DNA from 4 places in the Xanthomonas euroxanthea genome. Region 3 is predicted to be linked to each of the others. Evidence: predicted binding sites of a transcription regulator. Region 3 holds the regulator's gene; each other region holds the start of a gene.

Region 1 (4,611 bases), 1.3 Mb from region 3:
GTCGGTGACGTGTTTGACCGAGCCGACGATCTCGCGCATGGTCGCCCCGGCGCGGTGCACCAGGCCCGAGCCGAGTTCGACCTTGTCGGTGGAGTCGGCGATCAGCGTCTTGATCTCCTTGGCCGCATCGGCCGAGCGCCGCGCCAGGGCGCGCACCTCCGAGGCGACCACCGCAAAGCCGCGGCCCTGCTCGCCAGCGCGGGCGGCTTCCACTGCGGCATTGAGCGCCAGGATATTGGTCTGGAAGGCGATGCCGTCGATGACGCCGATGATCTCGCCGATCTTGCGCGAGGCGGTGCTGATCTGGCCCATGGTGGACACCACAGCGTCCATCACCTGGCCGCCGTTCTGCGCCACTTCGCCGGTGCCCACCACCAGCCGGTTGGCCTGCAGCGCGCTGTCGGCGTTCTGCTTCACGGTGGAGGTGAGTTCCTCCATGGAGCTGGCGGTTTCTTCCAGATTGGCGGCCTGCTGCTCGGTGCGCTCGGACAGGTCGGTGTTGCCGGCGGCGATTTCCATCGCCGCGCGGCGGATCGTGTCCGATGCGATCTGGATACCGCCGATGATCTCGGTCAGACGGGTCACGGTCTGGTTGGTGTCGTCGCGCAGGCGCGCAAAGATGCCGTGCGCATCGCCGTCCACGCGCTGGGTGAGGTCGCCGTCGGCCAGGGCACCGATCACGCGCGCCAACGCGGCCAGGTGGGTTTCCACCGAGTCGTAGATGCGGTTGATGCCCTGGGCCAGCGACAGCAGTACGCCGTCCATGCCGTCGATCTGCATGCGCCGGCTGAAATCGCCGGCCGCGGCGGCATCGATGATCTGGATCAGCGTCTGCTCGGCGTCGACCTGCGCGGTGACGTCCACCCACTGTGCGATGGTGCCCAGCCTGGCGCCATCGGCGGCGATGATCGGGCTGTAGACGAAGTCGATCTGGCGGCCGAAGAACGGCGCGCGCACCGCCTTGGAGGCGGTCAATGCACGCATGCGGTCGATCGCGGCCTGGCTGTCGGGATAGATGTCGCCGATGCTGCCGCCGACGAACCCTTCGGCATGGAAGCCGGGGCGGAAGCTCTGCACATCCGGCTCGATCAGCTTGAGCATCGCCAGCAGCTTGCGGTTGGCAAACAGCACCTGGCCATCGTCGTCGGCGATGCGGATCATGGTGTCCAGGTCGTCCAGCGCCTTGATCACGAACTGGCCGTGGCGCAGGCCCTGTTCCATCACATCCAGGCGGATGGCCAGCCTGTCCTGGGTTGCCTGCAGCGCATGCAGCAACGGCGCGAGCTCGCCGGCGGCGTTGCGCAGGTCCAGGCGCTGGAAGTGCCCGTCACCGATGGCCGTCACCGTGCCGACGGCCTGTTCCAGTTGCGCGACGTTGCGGCGGCGCGACCACCACCACAACCCCGCACTTGCCGCGCCCAGCACCAGCAGCGCCGGCAGCAGGCGCGCCAACCCGGCCCAGGCGCCGCCGGGCAGCAGCGTTGCGGCGTAGAGCGTGAGCAAGGCCAGCAGCCCGATCTGTGCAGCGGCAGGCAGCCATGTGGCCCTGGTGAGACGCGCGAGGCTCCGGCCGGAAGGCGGGCGGGAGACGGCAGTGGCATCGAATGAGGGCGACATAGGCTGAGTCCAACGGAGTGATTCGGAGTGAGGAGCGCTGTCCTGCACTGCATGGGCTGCTATGGGGTATCGGCGGACGAGCCCGAATCATGACGGCGTGAAATTGCCGTTTGTCGGAATCTGTCGGCCGTACCCCTGAAAACCCCGATGTAGTTGATTTGGAAGCGGTTTCAGTGCCGCCCGGTACACCGCAGAGCCGTGAGGTGTCACTAGACACCTGCCTCCAAATTGTAAATTCAACGTGAAATATTGATGGCTGCCGTCAACACTTCGTAGACCTGGACTCCACGCCATTTGATCGCGTGCCTGTGACCAAGACTGGCCGCAGCGCCACGCCACGAATACACATCAAGGCGCGGGAACCGGGAATGGAGAATCGGGAATCGGGAATCGGGAATCGGGAATCGGGAATAGGGAATCGGGAATAGGGAATCGGGAATAGGGAATCGGGAATCGGGAAATAGGGAGTCGGATGCCCTACAGACCCAGATCAGCGAAACGCCACGAATAGACATCGAAGAGCGGAATGGAGAATCGGGGAATCAGGCGACCCACAGGCCCAGCCCAGCCCAAACAGCGACAGGAAGACGCTTTTCCCGATTCCCGATTCCCGATTCCCCAATCCCCAAAAAAAAACCGGCCATCTCACGATGGCCGGTCTATCGATACCTAACTAGCTGACGCTACACCGGCTTACTTCGCCGGCTTGGCGCCTGCCTCGTCCGGCAGCGCCCAGGCGATCACGCTGTCGCCCGACTTGGTTTCCATGCGGTCGTGTCCGCCCACTGCGGCCACGATGTACTGCTTGCCGTCGATGGTGTAGCTCAGCGGCGCGGCCTGCGGGCCAGCCGGCACGCGGGTCTCCCAGACCTGCTTGCCGGTGCGGGTGTCGAAGCCGCGCATGAAATCATCCAGGGACGCGCCGATGAAGGTCACGCCGCCGGCGGTGGCCAGCGAGCCGCTGTTGTTGGGCGTGCCGATCTCGAACTTGGTCTTGGACGGGATGCCCATCGGGCCCTGGTCGTAACCGGTGCCCAGCGGACGGCGCCAGATCACCTGCTGGGTGCGCAGGTCCACGCCGGAGATGTAGCCCCACGGCGGTGCCACGCACGGCGTGTTGAGCGGCGACATCCACGGCTCCTTGCGGGCGCCGTAGGCCAGACCCTTCTGCGCCATGTAGCCGGGCGTCTTGCTCTTGCCGTCGAACACCGATACCACGCCCAGCTCATTCATCTTCTCGCGGGTGTAGACCTGCAGGGTGTAGGGCAGGCGATTGCTGTTCATCACCATGATGCCGCGCTGCAGATCGACCGAGACGCCGCCCCAGTTGATGCCGCCGTGGTTGCCGGTGAAGGCCAGCGAGCCTTGCAGGGTCGGCGGGGTGAACATGCCTTCGTAGCGCAGCTGCTTGAACTGGATGCGGCAGGCCAGCTGGTCGAACGGGGTCATGCCCCAGGCATCGGATTCGATAATGGTTTCGTAGTCACGGCTCGGCGCGCCCACGGTATTGGGCATGCCCGGCGAGATCGGCTGCGTGGCCGCGGTCCAGTCGCCGTGATCGGTGCCCTGCGGCACGGCGATCTGCTTGACCGGCATGAGCGGTGCACCGGTGGCGCGGTCCAGCACGAACACCTGGCCGGACTTGGTGGCCTGGATCACCGCCGGGCGGGTACCGCCACCGGCCACCGGCCAATCGACCAGGTTCGGCTGCGGGCCGATGTCGTAATCCCACAGGTCGTGGTTGACGGTGCGGAAGTGCCAACGCTCCTTGCCGGTGGCCGCATCCACGGCAACCAGCGAAGCGGTGTATTCCTCATCCTGCGGGGTGCGGCCCTTGCCGAAGAAATCACCCGAGGCATTGCCGGTCGGCAGATAGACCAGGCCCAGCTCGTCGTCGGCGGACATCAGCGACCACACGTTCGGGGTCGAACGGGTGTAGGTCTGCCCGGCCGGCGGCTCGGCGGTAATCGCCGGGTTGCCCAGGTCCCAGGCCCAGCGCAGCTGGCCGGTGAGCGCATCGAAGCCGCGCACCACGCCCGACGGCGCATCGCCTTCCTGGCCGTCGCGGACCTGGCCGGTGGGCTGGATCACCACGCCGCGCATCACCACCGGCGGGGAGGTCGGGCCGACGAAGCCCGGCTTGGTGTTGCCGGTGCCGGCGTTGAGATCGACAAAGCCGTTGGTGCCGAAGCTGGTGCACAGCTTGCCGGTCTGCGCGTCCAGCGCGCCAAGGCGGCCATCGACCATCGGCCAGAAGATCCGCGTCGGGCACTCGGCGGTGCCTTGCGGCGCCTGGTAGTACGACACGCCGCGGCAGGTGGTGGCGGCAACGCCGGCCATCGCCTTCGGATTGGTCTGCGGATCGAAGCGCCAGCGCTCCTTGCCGTTGGCCGCTTCCACCGCGATCACTTTCTGGGTCGGAGTGCAGATGTAGAGCAGGTCGCCGACCTTGAGCGGGGTGTTCTGGAAGGCATAGCCCAGCTTGGAGCCGGCCGGCTTCAGGTCGCCGGTATGGAACTCCCAGGCCACCTTCAGATCCTTGGCGTTTTCCGGGGTGATCTGCGCGCCGGGGGTGTAATGGTTGGACAGGTTGGAGCCGGCATACGCGGTCCAGTTGCTGGCATCGTGATTGGCCGCGACGTTGCCGTCCGGGCTGGGTACGTTGCCGCGGCTGAAGGGCGTCGCGTTCTCGGCCGGCAGCTTGGAGGCATCGGCCAGTTCGACATTGCGCGGTGCCAGCAACGGCCACAGGATCAGCGTCGCACCCAGGATCGGCAGCACGCCGGTCACCAGCACATAGCCCAGCCCCGACAACGGCTGCATGCGGCGACGGGCCACGCCCCAGAACGGCAGCAGCACCAGCCCCAGCACCGATAGCCAGGCCAGACGCGGGACCAGACCCCAGCCATCCAGGCCCACTTCCCACAGCGCCCAGGCGATGGTGGCCGCCAGCGTCGCACCAAACAGCCACAGGCCGGCACGCTTGCCCAGTGC
Region 2 (4,611 bases), 1.9 Mb from region 3:
GGATCGAGTTGCACTGCGTGTGGAGGTTTGCAGTCATGCGCATCTAGCGTCGTTCAAGTTCGCTACCGCGAAATCTCGTATGCCATGCCTGCGCGAGGAGTGCAGCAAGGAGCTTCGCACTCCGGACCAGACGAACGTGGCGGTTACCCGGTCCGATCGCACGCCAGGTCACGCGCTGCAGCGGTAGGCGCGAGGTCGATCGTGTCCGTGCAAGCAATCCGCATACCCCGGGTGCCGCCATGCAGACACCTCAACGAATGCATGGCGAGCCAGGCGAAGCGCTCTGCCAGCCTGTTCGATAAGCGCACACCAGTGCGTGCGGGTGTATTGAACGTCCCCTGCGATCGGCCTAGCGTGCCGATGGCGTTTTGCAACGCGGCGCTCGTGCTGCGTTGCAGTGCCGATGCATTGTCGAGTGCCGCTGCTGCTTCGAGGCTTGCTCGCGTCTTCGTCGTGCTGCCGCTGCACGCTCGCATGGCCACGCATGCAGCTGCCAACGCACCTGCCATTCCTACACCAGGATCACCCGATGACCCCGAGCGCCGTGACACCTGCACCCTTCGTACTGGAACGCATGACGCCGTTCCAGTGGAGGGCGGTGGCGGTGTGCGTGTTGCTGACCATGCTCGATGGTTTCGATGTGATGGCGATGGCCTTCACCGCCCCACATGTGTCGGCGCAATGGCAGTTGTCGGGCAAGCTGCTCGGGGCCTTGTTCAGTGCCGGATTGGTTGGCATGGCGGCGGGTTCGTTGCTGCTGGCGCCGCTGGCCGATCGCATCGGGCGGCGCGCGACGATCCTGGCCTGCCTGGCGATACTGACCGTGGGCATGGGCGCCTCGGCGCTGGCCACCGGCGTGTGGCAACTCGGCGCGTTGCGTGCGTTCACCGGCATCGGCATCGGCGGCATGCTGGCCTGCGTTGCGGTCATCGCTGCCGAGTATTCCACCGCCCGGTGGCGCAGCACGGCATTGGCGCTGCAGGCCACCGGTTACCCGATCGGCGCGACGCTGGGCGGCGCAATCGCGGCGTTGCTGTTGCAGCAATGGTCCTGGCACGCGGTGTTTGTGCTCGGTGCGCTCGGGTCGCTGCTGTGCGTGCCCTTGGTGCTGGCGTTTTTGCCCGAGTCGCTGGATTTTTTGATCGCGCGGCGCCCGCCCGGTGCAGCCGCACGCTTCAATGCGGTGCTCGCACGCATGGGCATGCCGCCGCATGCGGTACTGCCGTCACCGCCGCAGATTCCCAATCGGGCGCAGGGCTATGCGGCCCTGTTCGTACCGGCATTGCGGCGGCAGTCGCTGTTGATCGCGCTGGCGTTCTTTCTGCTGATGTTCGCGTTCTATTTCGTACTCAGCTGGACCCCGAAGCTGCTGGTCGTGGCCGGCTTGTCGGCGGCGCAGGGTGTAACCGGTGGTGTCTTGTTGAATCTGGGCGGCATTGCCGGCGGGGCGGTCTTCAGCGCATTGGCCGCACGTGCGCGCCTGTCGCGGCTGACCGCCGGCGCGCTGGGGATCTCGGCGCTGGCGCTGCTGGCCTTTGGCCTCTACAACACCGTGCTGAGCTGGGCGTTTGCCACGGCGGTGCTGAGCGGCGCGGCGCTGTTTGCCGCCATCGCCGGGCTGTATGCGGTGGCGCCGGTGGTCTTCACGGCGGCGGTGCGTTCCACCGGCATGGGCTGGGCGATCGGGGTGGGCCGCTTCGGCGCGATCGCCTCGCCGCTGTGCGTGGGCCTGCTGGTGGACGCGGGCTGGTCGCCGGCGGCCCTGTACCTGGCCTGCAGCGTGCCGTTGCTGCTTGCGGCCATCGCCGTGCTGGGCATGCGCCTGCCGGCGCGCTGAACTGCCCGGCTGGCGGTTGTCACGCAGCCGAGCGAGGTCGACCGGGCCAAAGAAATGCTGCGCACTGCCGATACCCCGACAGACCCTCCATCGTTGTGGCGGGCTCTTCCGCGGACCATTTGCAGATCAGCGCCGGCATGCTCAGAACCATCGACTCCGATCAACTCCGCCCCGGCATGTATGTCTACAAGCTGCTGGGCGCGTGGGTGCACCATCCGTTCTGGAAGACCTCGTTCCTGGTCGATTCGGATGACGTGGAGAAGATCCATGGCAGCCGGATCGAGCAACTGGTAATCGATACCGCGCGTGGCCTGGATCTGGAAACGGCGGCGCCGGACGCAACCAGTCCGGAGCCCGAGCCGGCGGCACCATCACCATCACCATCACCGACGCCCGAACCGCCCACCGCCACGCGCACCGCGCGCACCAACAGCGTCACCGCGCAGGTCGGCATCGAGTCCGAAGTGGTGCGCGCACGCAAGATCTTCGAAGACGGGCGCGACACGGTCGAGGCGATGTTCCGCGATGTGCGGCTTGGACGTACCGTCGACACCGAGGCGGCGATGCCGCTGGTGGAAGCCATCAACGAGTCGGTCCTGCGGCATCCGCAGGCCCTGATCAGCGTAGCGAGGCTCAAGACCGCCGACGACTACACCTATCTGCATTCGATGGCGGTGGCCGGCCTGATGAGCGGGCTGGCGCGCCAGCTCGGCTTGCCCGAAGGGCAGGTCGTCGAGGCGGCCATGGGCGGCCTGCTGCACGACATGGGCAAGGCGGTGACGCCGCTGGACATCCTCAACAAGCCGGGCAAGCTCACCGACGACGAAATGGAGGTCATGCGCCAGCATCCGCTGGATGGCCATCGCCTGCTGGTGGCCGGCGGCGTGCAGAACGCGGTGGTGCTGGAGATCGCGCTGCACCATCACGAGAAAATGGACGGCAGCGGCTACCCGAATCGGCTGGTGGGCGAGAACATCGCGCTGATGTCGCGGATGGGTGCGGTGTGCGATGTGTACGACGCCATCAGCTCCGACCGCCCCTACAAGCGCGGCTGGGATCCGGCCGAATCGCTCAAGCGCATGGCGTCGTGGCAGGGGCATTTCGACCCGGTGGTGTTCCAGGCCTTCGTGCGCCGGCTGGGGATTTATCCGGTCGGCTCGCTGGTGCGGCTGGAGTCGCAGAAACTGGCGGTGGTGATCGAGCAGACCGCCGATGCGCTGCTCAAGCCCAAGGTCCGCGTGTTCTATTCGGCCAAGTTGCGCAGCCATGTGCTGGTGCAGGACATCGATCTGTCGCGGCCGGATTGCCAGGACCGCATCGCACAGATGGAAAGCCCCACCGACTGGGGCTTCCGCGACCTCGAGAAGCTATGGTTGCCGTAATCGGTAATTCGTAACCCGTAGGCCACCAGTTAGCAGTTGGCCTAGCTGGCACGCAGATGCATCGAGCGAGCGCCACGCCAGTTGAGGAATCCCGCTGGGTGATTGGGCTGGATGCGCAAGCGTCGCGTGGTGACAACCGCTGCGTTGTCCTCGTGCTTGCCGCCACCGCTGCCAGGCCCGGTGGACCGCACGCACCCGTGCCCGGCGCGCCGGCCGCAAGCCGGTTGCCGCACCACCACCAGGCGCATTGGTCAGCCTGGCGAGCGCGACCATGCTGCGCTGCAGCTTGGCAATGTAGTTATGATCCATAACTATTACGGAACGCAATCACTTGCCGACCTGGAACCCATGTCTCAGCCGTGCCTGGATGACCGTCGCTTCCCACACCTGCCTGCCGCCGCAGACGGCCGCCCTGTGCTGGCGCTGGACTGGCACCTGCATGCTGTGGCTCGCCTGCACGACGTGGCCAAGCCCCCCTCGGCATGCCTGAGCGCGTCTACAATGCAGCTCACGCCGCGGACCGGCGTTGCGGGCGGTGTGCGTTGCGCGCACCGGTCCGCCCGTCGTCTTCGCTGCGAGAACCGTCATGTCCGTCACTGCCAATGCCGCCCTGCCGCCGGATGCCGTCACCACGGTGGATCAGGCGCGCCTGCTGCGGCTGCTGGGCTACCGCATCACCCGCACCGAGTTGCTGGTGCGGCGGATGTTTCAGGACTGCGTGGCAGCGTTCGATCTCAAGCCGGTGGACTTCTCGCTGCTGATGCTGGTGGATGGCAACCCGGGCATCAACCAACGCCAGATCGGCGATGTGCTGCACGTGTCGGCGCCCAACCTGGCGATCGTGGTGGCACGCCTGGTCAAGCGCCGCCTGCTGCGGCAGGTGCGGGGACGCCAGGACCGACGCATGCAGCACCTGTCGCTGACCACCGCCGGTGTGACCCTGCTGAGCGCCGCCGAGGCCGAAGTGCTGCGGATGGAACAGCAACTCAGCGTGGTGCTTGGCAGCAGCGAGGCGCCGTTGCTGCGCGCGCTCGACCGGCTGGACCGTCTGGACACCGCCTGATCCGCAGCTGCCGTGCAGGCGCACGGCCCGCTTTCCACCTGGCCTTTGCACGCGCCGTCGCCGGCGTGTCGATCGCGCCTGCCTGACCGTTGTTCCGCCGCAGTGTCCGCTGTCCCTCCCCGTGCTGGAGATGTTTGCAGTGAACTATCGATCGGTCCTGTCTGGGTTGTCTTCCCGCGCGTCGGGGCTGCGCCGCGCAGCGCTTGCCATGGTGGCGCTGCTTGCTGCCGGCACCGCCGGGGCGCAGAACCTGCCGCAGAGTACGACGCTGACCAACGGCATCAATACCGGCGGTACCAGCTACCTGGACGGCTTCACCCGCACCACGC
Region 3 (4,611 bases):
GCCCTGGAAACCGCGCGCTCCGAGACGCCGGCGGTTGCCGCCGCGCCGATCCCGTCGGCACCTGCCCAGCAGGCCCCGGCCCCGCAAGCCGCGGCCGCGCCGGTCCACGCACCGCTCACGCCGGCCGCCGATACCGGTACGAGCCAGCGCCAGCGCATTGCCAGCGCTGCCGAAGACATGATCGCCGCGATGGCGCTGCGCCAGCCGGTCAACGTGCCGCGTCAGGCCCCGGTCGCCGCACCGGTCCGTACCGCCGCCGTCCCCTCGCCCGCCGCCCAGGCCCTGGCCCGCGCCGTTGCGGTGTCCGCCGCACCGCGCCAGGAACACGCGTTGTCGGCGGTGCCGGAACAACTGTTCGCCGACTTCCTGACCACCGCCCCGGTGCAGCGCGCCGCCGTGCAGGCCGCCCCGGTGCAGGCGCCGACGCCGATCATGGCCGCCGCCGCCGCCCCTGTGCAGGCCGGCTACGACCAGGACGAAGACGCGCTGGCCGACGACGCCGACTTCGACCTGGACGCGCTGCCGCAGATCCTGCCGCCGGCCGCGTTGCCGCCGCTGGTGGCCGCCCCGCCGGCGCTGGCCGCGGTGCCGGCCGCCGCCGTCCCGGCGCCGCAGAACGACGAAGAACTCAAGCAGTTGCGCGGCGAGCTGGCGCTGATGCGGCAGATGATCGAGCGCGAGATGAACCGCCTCACCGACGAGCGCCTGCGCGGCTCACCGGTGCGTGCGCAGGCCCTGGAGCTGATGGACGACTATGGCTTCGACGCCGGCCTGATCCGCGATGTGGCGCTGCAGATCCCGGCCGATACCGAATTGCACCGCGGCCGCGGGCTGATGCTGGGCCTGCTGTCCAAGCGCCTGCCGGTGGCCCCGGTCGACCCGCTGGAACGCGGCGGCGTGATCGCCCTGGTCGGCCCGACCGGTGCCGGCAAGACCACCACCATCGCCAAGCTGGCGCAGCGCTTCGCCGCCCAGCACGCCCCGCGCGACGTGGCCCTGGTCACCACCGACACCCAGCGCGTCGGCGGCCGCGAGCAGCTGCACAGCTACGGCCGTCAGCTCGGCATCGCCGTGCACGAGGCCGACAGCGCCGAGAGCCTGCTGGAACTGCTCGAGCGCCTGCGCGACTACAAGCTGGTGCTGATCGACACCGCCGGCATGGGCCAGCGCGACCGCGCCCTGGCCGCCCAGCTGAACTGGCTGCGCGCCGCGCACCAGGTCACCTCGCTGCTGGTGCTGCCTGCCAACGCGCACTTTTCCGACCTCGACGAGGTCGTGCGCCGCTTCGCCCACGCCAAGCCCCAGGGCGTGGTGCTGACCAAACTTGACGAGACCGGCCGCTTCGGTAGTGCGCTGTCGGTCGTCGTCGATCACCAAATGCCCATCACCTGGGTGACTGACGGACAGCGGGTCCCCGACGACCTGCACCGCGCCAATGCCGCCAGTCTCGTTCTTCGCCTTGAAGATTTGCGGCGCGCTGCCGATAAGCCCTGTACTCCGGAGCACAACCATGCAGTCGCGTGAATACGCCAAGCTGACCAACGCCTTCCCCCTGTCGGCGACCCGTCCCGAGCCTTTGGGCCCGGTGCGCACCATTGCCGTGACCGGTGGCAAGGGCGGCGTGGGCAAAACCAACATCTCCGCCAACCTGGCCGTGGCGCTGGCCGACATGGGCAAGCGCACCCTGCTGCTGGACGCCGACCTGGGCCTGGCCAACCTGGACGTGGTGCTGGGCCTGTCGCCCAAGTACACCCTGGCCGACCTGATCGCCGGCCGCTGCACGCTGGACGAGGTGATCATCGAAGGTCCCGGCGGCGTGCTGGTGGTCCCGGCCGCCTCCGGTCGCCGCCACATGGCCGAACTGGCCCCGGCCCAGCACATCGGCCTGGTCAACGTGTTCTCCGAACTGGAACGCGACCTGGACGTGATGGTCATCGACACCGCCGCCGGCATCACCGACAGCGTGCTGACCTTCTGCCAGGCCGCCCAGGACACCGTGGTGGTGGTCTGCGACGAGCCGGCCTCGATCACCGACGCCTACGCGCTGATCAAGGTGCTCTCGCGCGAACGCGGCGTGGACCGCCTGCAGATCATCGCCAACATGGTGCGCGACCCCAACGAAGGCCGCCTGCTGTACGACAAGCTGTCGCGGGTCTGCGAAAAATTCCTCGGCGACGTGTCGCTGAACTACCTCGGCCACGTGCCGCAGGACGACTGGTTGCGCCTGTCGGTACAGCGCCAGCAACCGGTCATCAAGGCCTACCCCGCCAGTCCGTCGGCGCAGGCCATTGCAGAAATCGCTCGCCGTACCTCGCGCTGGCAGGCCCCGACCGTGTCCCGCGGCAACGTCGAATTCTTCGTCGAACGCATCATCCAACGGGGAGTGGCCGCATGAGCACCGCTACCGCAACCACGGCCACCGCGCAGTACCGTGCCGTGCAGCGCAACAACGCCAATGACATCGTCACCCAGCACGCCGACCTGGTGCGCCGCATCGCCCACCATCTGGCCGCGCGCCTGCCGGCGAGCGTGGAAGTGGACGACCTGATCCAGGCCGGCATGATCGGCCTGATCGAAGCCTCGCGCAGTTACGATTCCGAGCAGGGCGCCTCGTTCGAGACCTATGCCTCGATCCGCATCCGCGGCTCGATGATCGACGAGATCCGCCGTGGCGACTGGGTGCCGCGCTCGGTGCACCGACGCGCACGCGATGCCGCCGCGGCCGTGCGCAAGATTGAGCAGCACACCGGCCGCGCAGCCGCCGCCACCGAAGTGGCCGCCGCGATGGAGATGCCGCTGCCGGACTACCTGCGTCTGATGGAAGATGCCGCCCGCGGCCAGGTGCTGAGCCTGGAGTCGCGGATCGAGGATCACGGCGAGCTGGACACCACCGCCAAGGGTGGCCCCAATCCGCAGCAGATGATGGAGCGCGGCGAGTTCGGCCGCGAGCTGGGCAAGGCCATCGGCCAGTTGCCCGAGCGCGAGCAGCTGGTGCTGTCGCTGTACTACGAACAGGAATTGAACCTGAAAGAAATCGGCGCCGTGCTCGGTGTCAGCGAATCGCGCGTGTGCCAGATCCATGGCCAGGCGGTGGTGCGTCTGCGCGGCCGCCTCAAGGTCTTCGAACTGGCCGATGCCGGTGTCGAAATTGACGAATGATTTTTTCGCGTATTTTTTAGTGTTAGGAGCTTGATGTGAACAAGAACATGCGGATTTTGATCGTGGACGACTTCTCGACGATGCGGCGCATCGTCAAGAATCTGTTGGGCGATCTTGGCTTCACCAATACCGCAGAGGCCGAAGACGGCAACAGCGCATTGGCGGCGTTGCGGGCTGGCCCGTTCGATTTCGTGGTCACCGACTGGAACATGCCCGGCATGACCGGCATCGACCTGCTGCGCAACATCCGCGCCGACGCCAAGCTCAAGCACCTGCCGGTGATGATGGTGACCGCCGAAGCCAAGCGCGAGCAGATCATCGAAGCGGCCCAGTGCGGCGTGAACGGCTACATCATCAAGCCGTTCACCGCGCAGACGCTGGAAGAGAAGCTGGGCAAGGTGTTCGAACGTCTGGCGGCGACCGCCTGATGAACGCCACCGTGGACACCAATGCCGAACGCGCCGCGTTGATCGACCGCCTGCAGGGCGCGCTCGATGCACTGGAAAGCGGTGACGAAGCTGCGTGGAAGCGCGAGGTCGACCACCTCGCCGCCCTGCGCACGCGCCCGATGATGCAGGGCCTGAGCCGGCTTGCGCGCGAACTCGGCCAGGCGCTGGGCGAGTTGCCCACCGTGCCCGAGGAAGCCGGCGAGCTGGACGATGCGTGTTCGCGCCTGGACCACGTGGTGGAGATGACCGAGAAGGCCAGCCATCGCACGCTGGATCTGGTCGAGGAATGCCGTGAGCTGGCCAACCAGCTACGCGACGGTGGGCTCAATCAGGACCAGGGCGCGCTGATGGACAAGATGCGCCACAACCTGACCGAGCTGTCGCTGGCGCAGAGCTACCAGGACCTGAGCGGGCAGATCATCCGTCGCGTGGCCGGCATCGTCCGGCGCGTGCACGAGGGCTTCGGTGCGCTCGGCCTGCCGCCGAAGAATCCAGAGCCGAAGAAAGACGACGGCGGTCTTGCCGGTCCTGCAGTCAAGGGCCTGGACCGTCACGCGGTGTCGCAGGACGACGCCGATGACCTGCTGTCCGGATTGGGGTTGTAACCATGAGTGCTGTTCCAGACGATATTGCTGCCGATTTCATCGTCGAGGCCCAGGAAATCCTGGACCGCCTCGGCGAACAGCTGGTGTCGCTGGAACAGGCACCTGACGAAGCCGACCAGCTGAACGCGGTGTTCCGCGGCTTCCACACGCTCAAGGGCGGCGCCGGCTTTCTGGCGATCAAGCCGATGGTCGAGCTCTGCCACGCCGCCGAGGAAACCCTGGGCATGGCGCGCTCCGGCCAGGCGGTGTTGCAGGCGCATCACTTCGATGCCGCGCAGCAGTCGCTGGATTACCTGCAGGCCATGCTGGATGCAATGGGCTCGGGCGAAGCCGTGCCGCATGCACCGGCCTCGCTGATTGCGCAGTTCGATGCCAAGAGCGGCCCGCCGGCGGTCAAG
Region 4 (4,611 bases), 170 kb from region 3:
GAGCCAGCGCGGCCCCGGCGATGCCGCGCATCGACAGCGCAATCCCGCGCTCGGCGGCGGCGCGCTGCTGGACCTGGGCGTGTATGCGGTGCAGCTCTCCTCGATGATCCTGGGCGCACCGACCACGATCGCGACGACCGGCGCGCTGACCGACACCGGCGTGGATGCCTTTTCGACCATGGTGCTGTCGCATGGCGGCACCGCGCAATCCACCCTGATCAGTTCCATCGTGGCCCGCAGCAGCTCCAGCGCCTATGTCACCGGCGGCCGAGGCCGCATCGATCTTGCCGGCGAGTTCCATAACCCGACTTCGCTGAGCCTGGTCGGCAACGACCACGCCAGCACGCCGGCGGTGTGGAGGGACCCAACCGGCGTCACCGGCTACGCAGGCCTGTCGTGGCAAGCGACAGCCGCCGCGCGTTACATCGGGGAAGGGCGCACGGAATCGCCGCTCCATCCACTGGACGAAGTGATCCAGATCATGACCACCCTGGATGCGGCGCGCGCGCAGCTGGGATGACAGGCAGCGTTCTGCCTGGGCACATCCTCACGTCTGGATTGCATCGCCTGGCGCGTTGGCCGCAGGTTCGATCCCCCAAACGCAAACGGCCCGGACGAGCCGGGCCGTTTGCAACGTGCGCGATCAGAACTCCTGCCAGTCGTTTGCATCGTGCGCAGCGCCTGCGGCCACCGGCCGGTTGACTGCAGGTGCCTGGCGTAGCGGATTTTTGACAGCAACGGCGGGGCGGCCAGCAATCACGCGGGGCGGTGTCGCAACCGGCGTTGCCGGACGCGTGGTGCGTGTACCGTCGTCGCTGATCTTGAACACCGACACTGCCTGGGTCAGCTGCACGGCCTGTTCTTCCATCGAGCGTGCCGCCGCGGTGGCTTCTTCCACCAGCGCGGCGTTCTGCTGCGTGGTTTCGTCCATTTGCGTCACGGTGGTGTTGACCTGTTCGATGCCGGCCGACTGCTCCTGCGATGCCGCGGAGATCTCGCCCATGATGTCGGTCACACGCTGCACGCTGGCCACGATCTCGGCCATCGTGGAGCCCGCCGTATGCACCAGCGTCGAGCCTTCGGCGACCCGCTCGACCGAATCGTCGATCAGGCTCTTGATCTCCTTCGCCGCCGCGGTGGAGCGCTGGGCCAGCGTCCGCACTTCCGATGCCACCACGGCAAAGCCGCGGCCTTGCTCGCCGGCACGTGCTGCTTCCACCGCCGCATTCAGGGCCAGGATGTTGGTCTGGAACGAGATGCCGTCGATGACGGAGATGATGTCGGCAATCTTCCTGGACGAGGCCTCGATACCGGCCATGGTCCCCACGACCTTGCTCACGATCTCGCCGCCTTGCGACGCCACGCCCGCCGCACCGATCGCCAGCTGATTGGCCTGGCGGGCGTGTTCGGCATTCTGGCGCACGTTGGAGGTCAGCTCTTCCATCGAGGCGGCGGTTTCTTCCAGGTTTGCGGCCTGCTGCTCGGTCCGCTGCGACAGGTCCTGATTGCCGGCGGCGATTTCGCTGGCGGCGGCATTGATCGACACGGCAGAGTGCTGGATGCGGCCGACAATCTCCGCCAGCTGCGCGGCAGTGGCGTTGGCGTCGTCACGCATCTGCGCGAACACGCCCTTGAAGTCACCGGTCATCCGTGCGGTGAGATCGCCTGCGGCGATGGATTGCAGCAGCGACGACAGCGATTGCAGGTTGCCGTCGGCAGTGGCCATGAGCTGGTTGAGGCTATCGACCATCACATGGAAATCGTATTGAAAACGCTCGGCATCGCCACGTGCGCTGAAGTCGCCATTGGCCGCAGATTGCGCCAGCTGCTTGATCTCGTGGTTCATCGCAGACAGGTTGGCCTTCACCTCGTCCATGGTCTGCGTCAGCACGGCTTTTTCGCCGGGCAGGCGCTCCATGCTCTCGCTGAGGTCGCCGATCGCATAGCGCCCCATGATGCGTGCCAGGTTCGCCTGCACCGCCAGGTGCGAAGCCACCAGCGTATTGGTGTCACCGGCCATGCGGCCGTAGTCGCCAGGAAACGCCGTGGCATCGATGCGGAAACTGGTCTGGCCATCATCGTGGCGCCTGGCCATGTCGCTCTGCGCGCTGAGCAAGGATTGCAGCTGCGTCTGCATGCCACGCATGGCGCGCAGCAGCCGGCCGGCTTCATCCCTGGCATCACTGTCCACGTCATTGTCCAACTGGCCGTTGGCAATTGCCTCTGCGGCCCGGGTTGCGCGTGCCAGCGGCTGGGTCAGGCTGCGGGTGATGAGCCAGGCGAGCAGGCTGCTGATCACCACCACGGCAATGCCACCGCAGATGATCAGCAGCTTGCCGCGATTCATCGACGCCACGGCGTCTGCGTAGGCTTGCTGGCTCTGGCTTTCCTGTCGCGTCACCAGCTCGCGGATCTTGTCCTGCCATGCCATCGTCGCCGGGCGCGCTTTTTCGCTCAGCAAGGCCTGCGCGGGCGCATTGTCGTTTTGCGCGGCCAGCGCCATGACCTGATCGTTGATCTTGCCCGAGATCGCGCGTCGTTCGTCCATCTCGGTGCGAATCTTGCGACCTTCCTCGGAGCTGGGCAGCGTATCGAGCTTGGCCCGCAACTCGTTGTAGCGCTGGCGCTGCGCCTTGATGGTGGTGAGCGCTTCGTTGTTGAGTTCATCGCTGGTGGCCATGGCATAGGTGCCAAGCGCAATCAGGATCGATGAGTTGGCATCCAGCATGCCGTTGCCGATCTGGATCTTGGCCATGCGGTCGAGCACGATGAAATCGAATTGCTGCCTTGCGTTGGCCAGGGTGACCAGGCCGGTTGCCACCAGCAGGCTCGACAGCAGGATCAGGGCACCGAAGGCGATGCCGAGACGGCGGCCGACGTTATAGCGTTGCAAATAAGCAGTCATGCGGGTCGTCCTGATGTCCAGTGGGTGGCACCGGCCGGCACCGCGTGATGTTCGCGTGAATGCCTCGGCAACGTGATAACGACGCGACAAAGGCAAACTTAAACCCTCCGCTCCAGCCCGCATTTAGCTGATATTTTCGTTCAAGCAGGTCAGGGAAAAACCGACTGGCGGCGCCGCGAATATCCAGATGACAATGCTGACGTTGCTTGCCTCGATACCGCGCTCTGTCTTCTGTGTAGTCTTATCAGACGACTACCACGGCAGACAGCCCTGTGCGGGAGATCGCGTCGTCTGCTTCAAAGCGCTTTGTACCGCGTGCAGAGCGAGCCACGTTGCAGTACCGATACGCCGCGAATCGTGCCGCCTCATCGCCTGGCTCGCTTGCGCGGCTTGCCTGTGTCGTTGGGGAACACGCGGGCACTGAGAAAGTCGACAAACGCGCGTACCTTCGGCGATGGATGCTTGCTTGCGGGCCACAGCACGTTGAATACGCCGGTCCGCTCGACGTGATCCGCCAGCACTGGCAGCAGGCGTCCGTCTGCAAGCAGATCGCCGATAGCAAAGTCCGGCAGGCAGGCGATCCCCAGCCCCAGTGCTGCGAAATGCACGCGCGTTTCGATGTTGTTGCAGATCATCGCAGTGGGCAGCACCAGCTCGGTGTCATGCCGTCGCAGGCGCAGCGGCCAGGTTTCCAGCTTTCCCGAGTTCGGGGAGCGGTAGTGCAGGCAGGCATGCTGCAGCAGATCGCCTGGCAGACGTGGCATCCCGCGCTGTGCGAGATAATCGGGTGAGGCGACCAACATCATCTGGAAGCGGCCAAGGCGCCTGGCCGACAGACGCGAATCACTCGGCTCGCCGGTGCGCACCACCGCATCGAAGCCGTCTTCGATCACGTCCACCATCCGTTCGCTGAAATCCAGGTCCAGTTCGATCTCGGGATACTGCCGCATGAATTCAGCGAGCACCGGCAGCATCAGCGAACTGACCAGCGGCAGGCTGACGCGCAGGCGCCCGCGCGGTGTCGCGACCGCCTGCGACAGTTCCAGCTCCGCAGCCTCGATCTCGGCAAGGATGCGGCGGCTGCGCTCCAGAAACAGCGCGCCTTCGGCGGTCAGCGTGACGCTGCGCGTGCTGCGATGGAACAGACGTACGCCGAGCTTGTCCTCCAGCCGCACCACGCGCTTGCCGACCGCCGAGGCGGAGACGCCCAATAGCCGGCCCGCCGCCACGAAGCTACGCGTTTCGGCGACCTGCACGAACACCACGAATCCGCTGAGACTTTCCACTGCATTCCTGATTACGGACATCCACGTCCGTACACTCAGGAACTCTACCCCAGTTTTTCTGCAATCAAGGGCTGTCTAACCTGCACGCACCCGTCACTGACAACCCGTTTCCTCATGACCACTCCCCCCATCTCCACGGTATCCGGACCTCGGCGCTGCCGTGTCATCCATTCGCATCGAAGCTGTCGTGCAACAGGCACTGGACGCTCAGCGCCTGGTCGGAGCGGTGAGATGGCACGCGATCAGACAGATGGCGCTGCACTGCCGGATCTACCAGGCGTTGGCTTTGGACTGGGCTTCTCGGTCTTGCGTGACCCTGTGCTTGCCGCGTCGCCCGAGTCCGCAGGTAGCTGGCGGTGTGAAGGAGCATTTGGTCATTCCTGGTGCGTGGACCGGGCGGCAGGATTGAGCGTGGTCGCC

Evidence for each region. Region 3 encodes FliA, which starts transcription of late flagellar genes. Its sites were predicted from a motif close to TAAAGTTTNNCNNNCNNNGGCCGATAA; they were not measured.
Region 1: the regulator FliA is predicted to act here: its motif matches at 1,684-1,710, upstream of H7A86_RS15455 (methyl-accepting chemotaxis protein).
Region 2: the regulator FliA is predicted to act here: its motif matches at 1,885-1,911, upstream of H7A86_RS01790 (HD-GYP domain-containing protein).
Region 4: the regulator FliA is predicted to act here: its motif matches at 2,981-3,007, upstream of H7A86_RS10725 (methyl-accepting chemotaxis protein).

What each region holds. Positions count from the first base shown of each region.
Region 1 covers NZ_LR861803.1:3,689,122-3,693,732, reverse strand. Annotated here, with positions in the region: gene H7A86_RS15455 (methyl-accepting chemotaxis protein) at 1-1,617, opposite strand, end outside; gene H7A86_RS15450 (glucose/quinate/shikimate family membrane-bound PQQ-dependent dehydrogenase) at 2,311-4,611, opposite strand, start outside.
Region 2 covers NZ_LR861803.1:420,418-425,028, forward strand. Annotated here, with positions in the region: gene H7A86_RS01785 (MFS transporter) at 530-1,837, shown strand; gene H7A86_RS01790 (HD-GYP domain-containing protein) at 1,975-3,219, shown strand; gene H7A86_RS01795 (MarR family winged helix-turn-helix transcriptional regulator) at 3,806-4,282, shown strand; gene H7A86_RS01800 (SphA family protein) at 4,404-4,611, shown strand, end outside.
Region 3 covers NZ_LR861803.1:2,368,814-2,373,424, reverse strand. Annotated here, with positions in the region: gene flhF (flagellar biosynthesis GTPase FlhF) at 1-1,524, shown strand, start outside; gene H7A86_RS10060 (MinD/ParA family protein) at 1,511-2,395, shown strand; gene H7A86_RS10055 (RNA polymerase sigma factor FliA) at 2,392-3,159, shown strand; gene cheY (chemotaxis response regulator CheY) at 3,195-3,587, shown strand; gene H7A86_RS10045 (protein phosphatase CheZ) at 3,587-4,213, shown strand; gene H7A86_RS10040 (chemotaxis protein CheA) at 4,216-4,611, shown strand, end outside.
Region 4 covers NZ_LR861803.1:2,535,621-2,540,231, forward strand. Annotated here, with positions in the region: gene H7A86_RS10720 (Gfo/Idh/MocA family protein) at 1-520, shown strand, start outside; gene H7A86_RS10725 (methyl-accepting chemotaxis protein) at 644-2,905, opposite strand; gene H7A86_RS10730 (LysR family transcriptional regulator) at 3,271-4,212, opposite strand; gene H7A86_RS10735 (hypothetical protein) at 4,423-4,611, shown strand, end outside.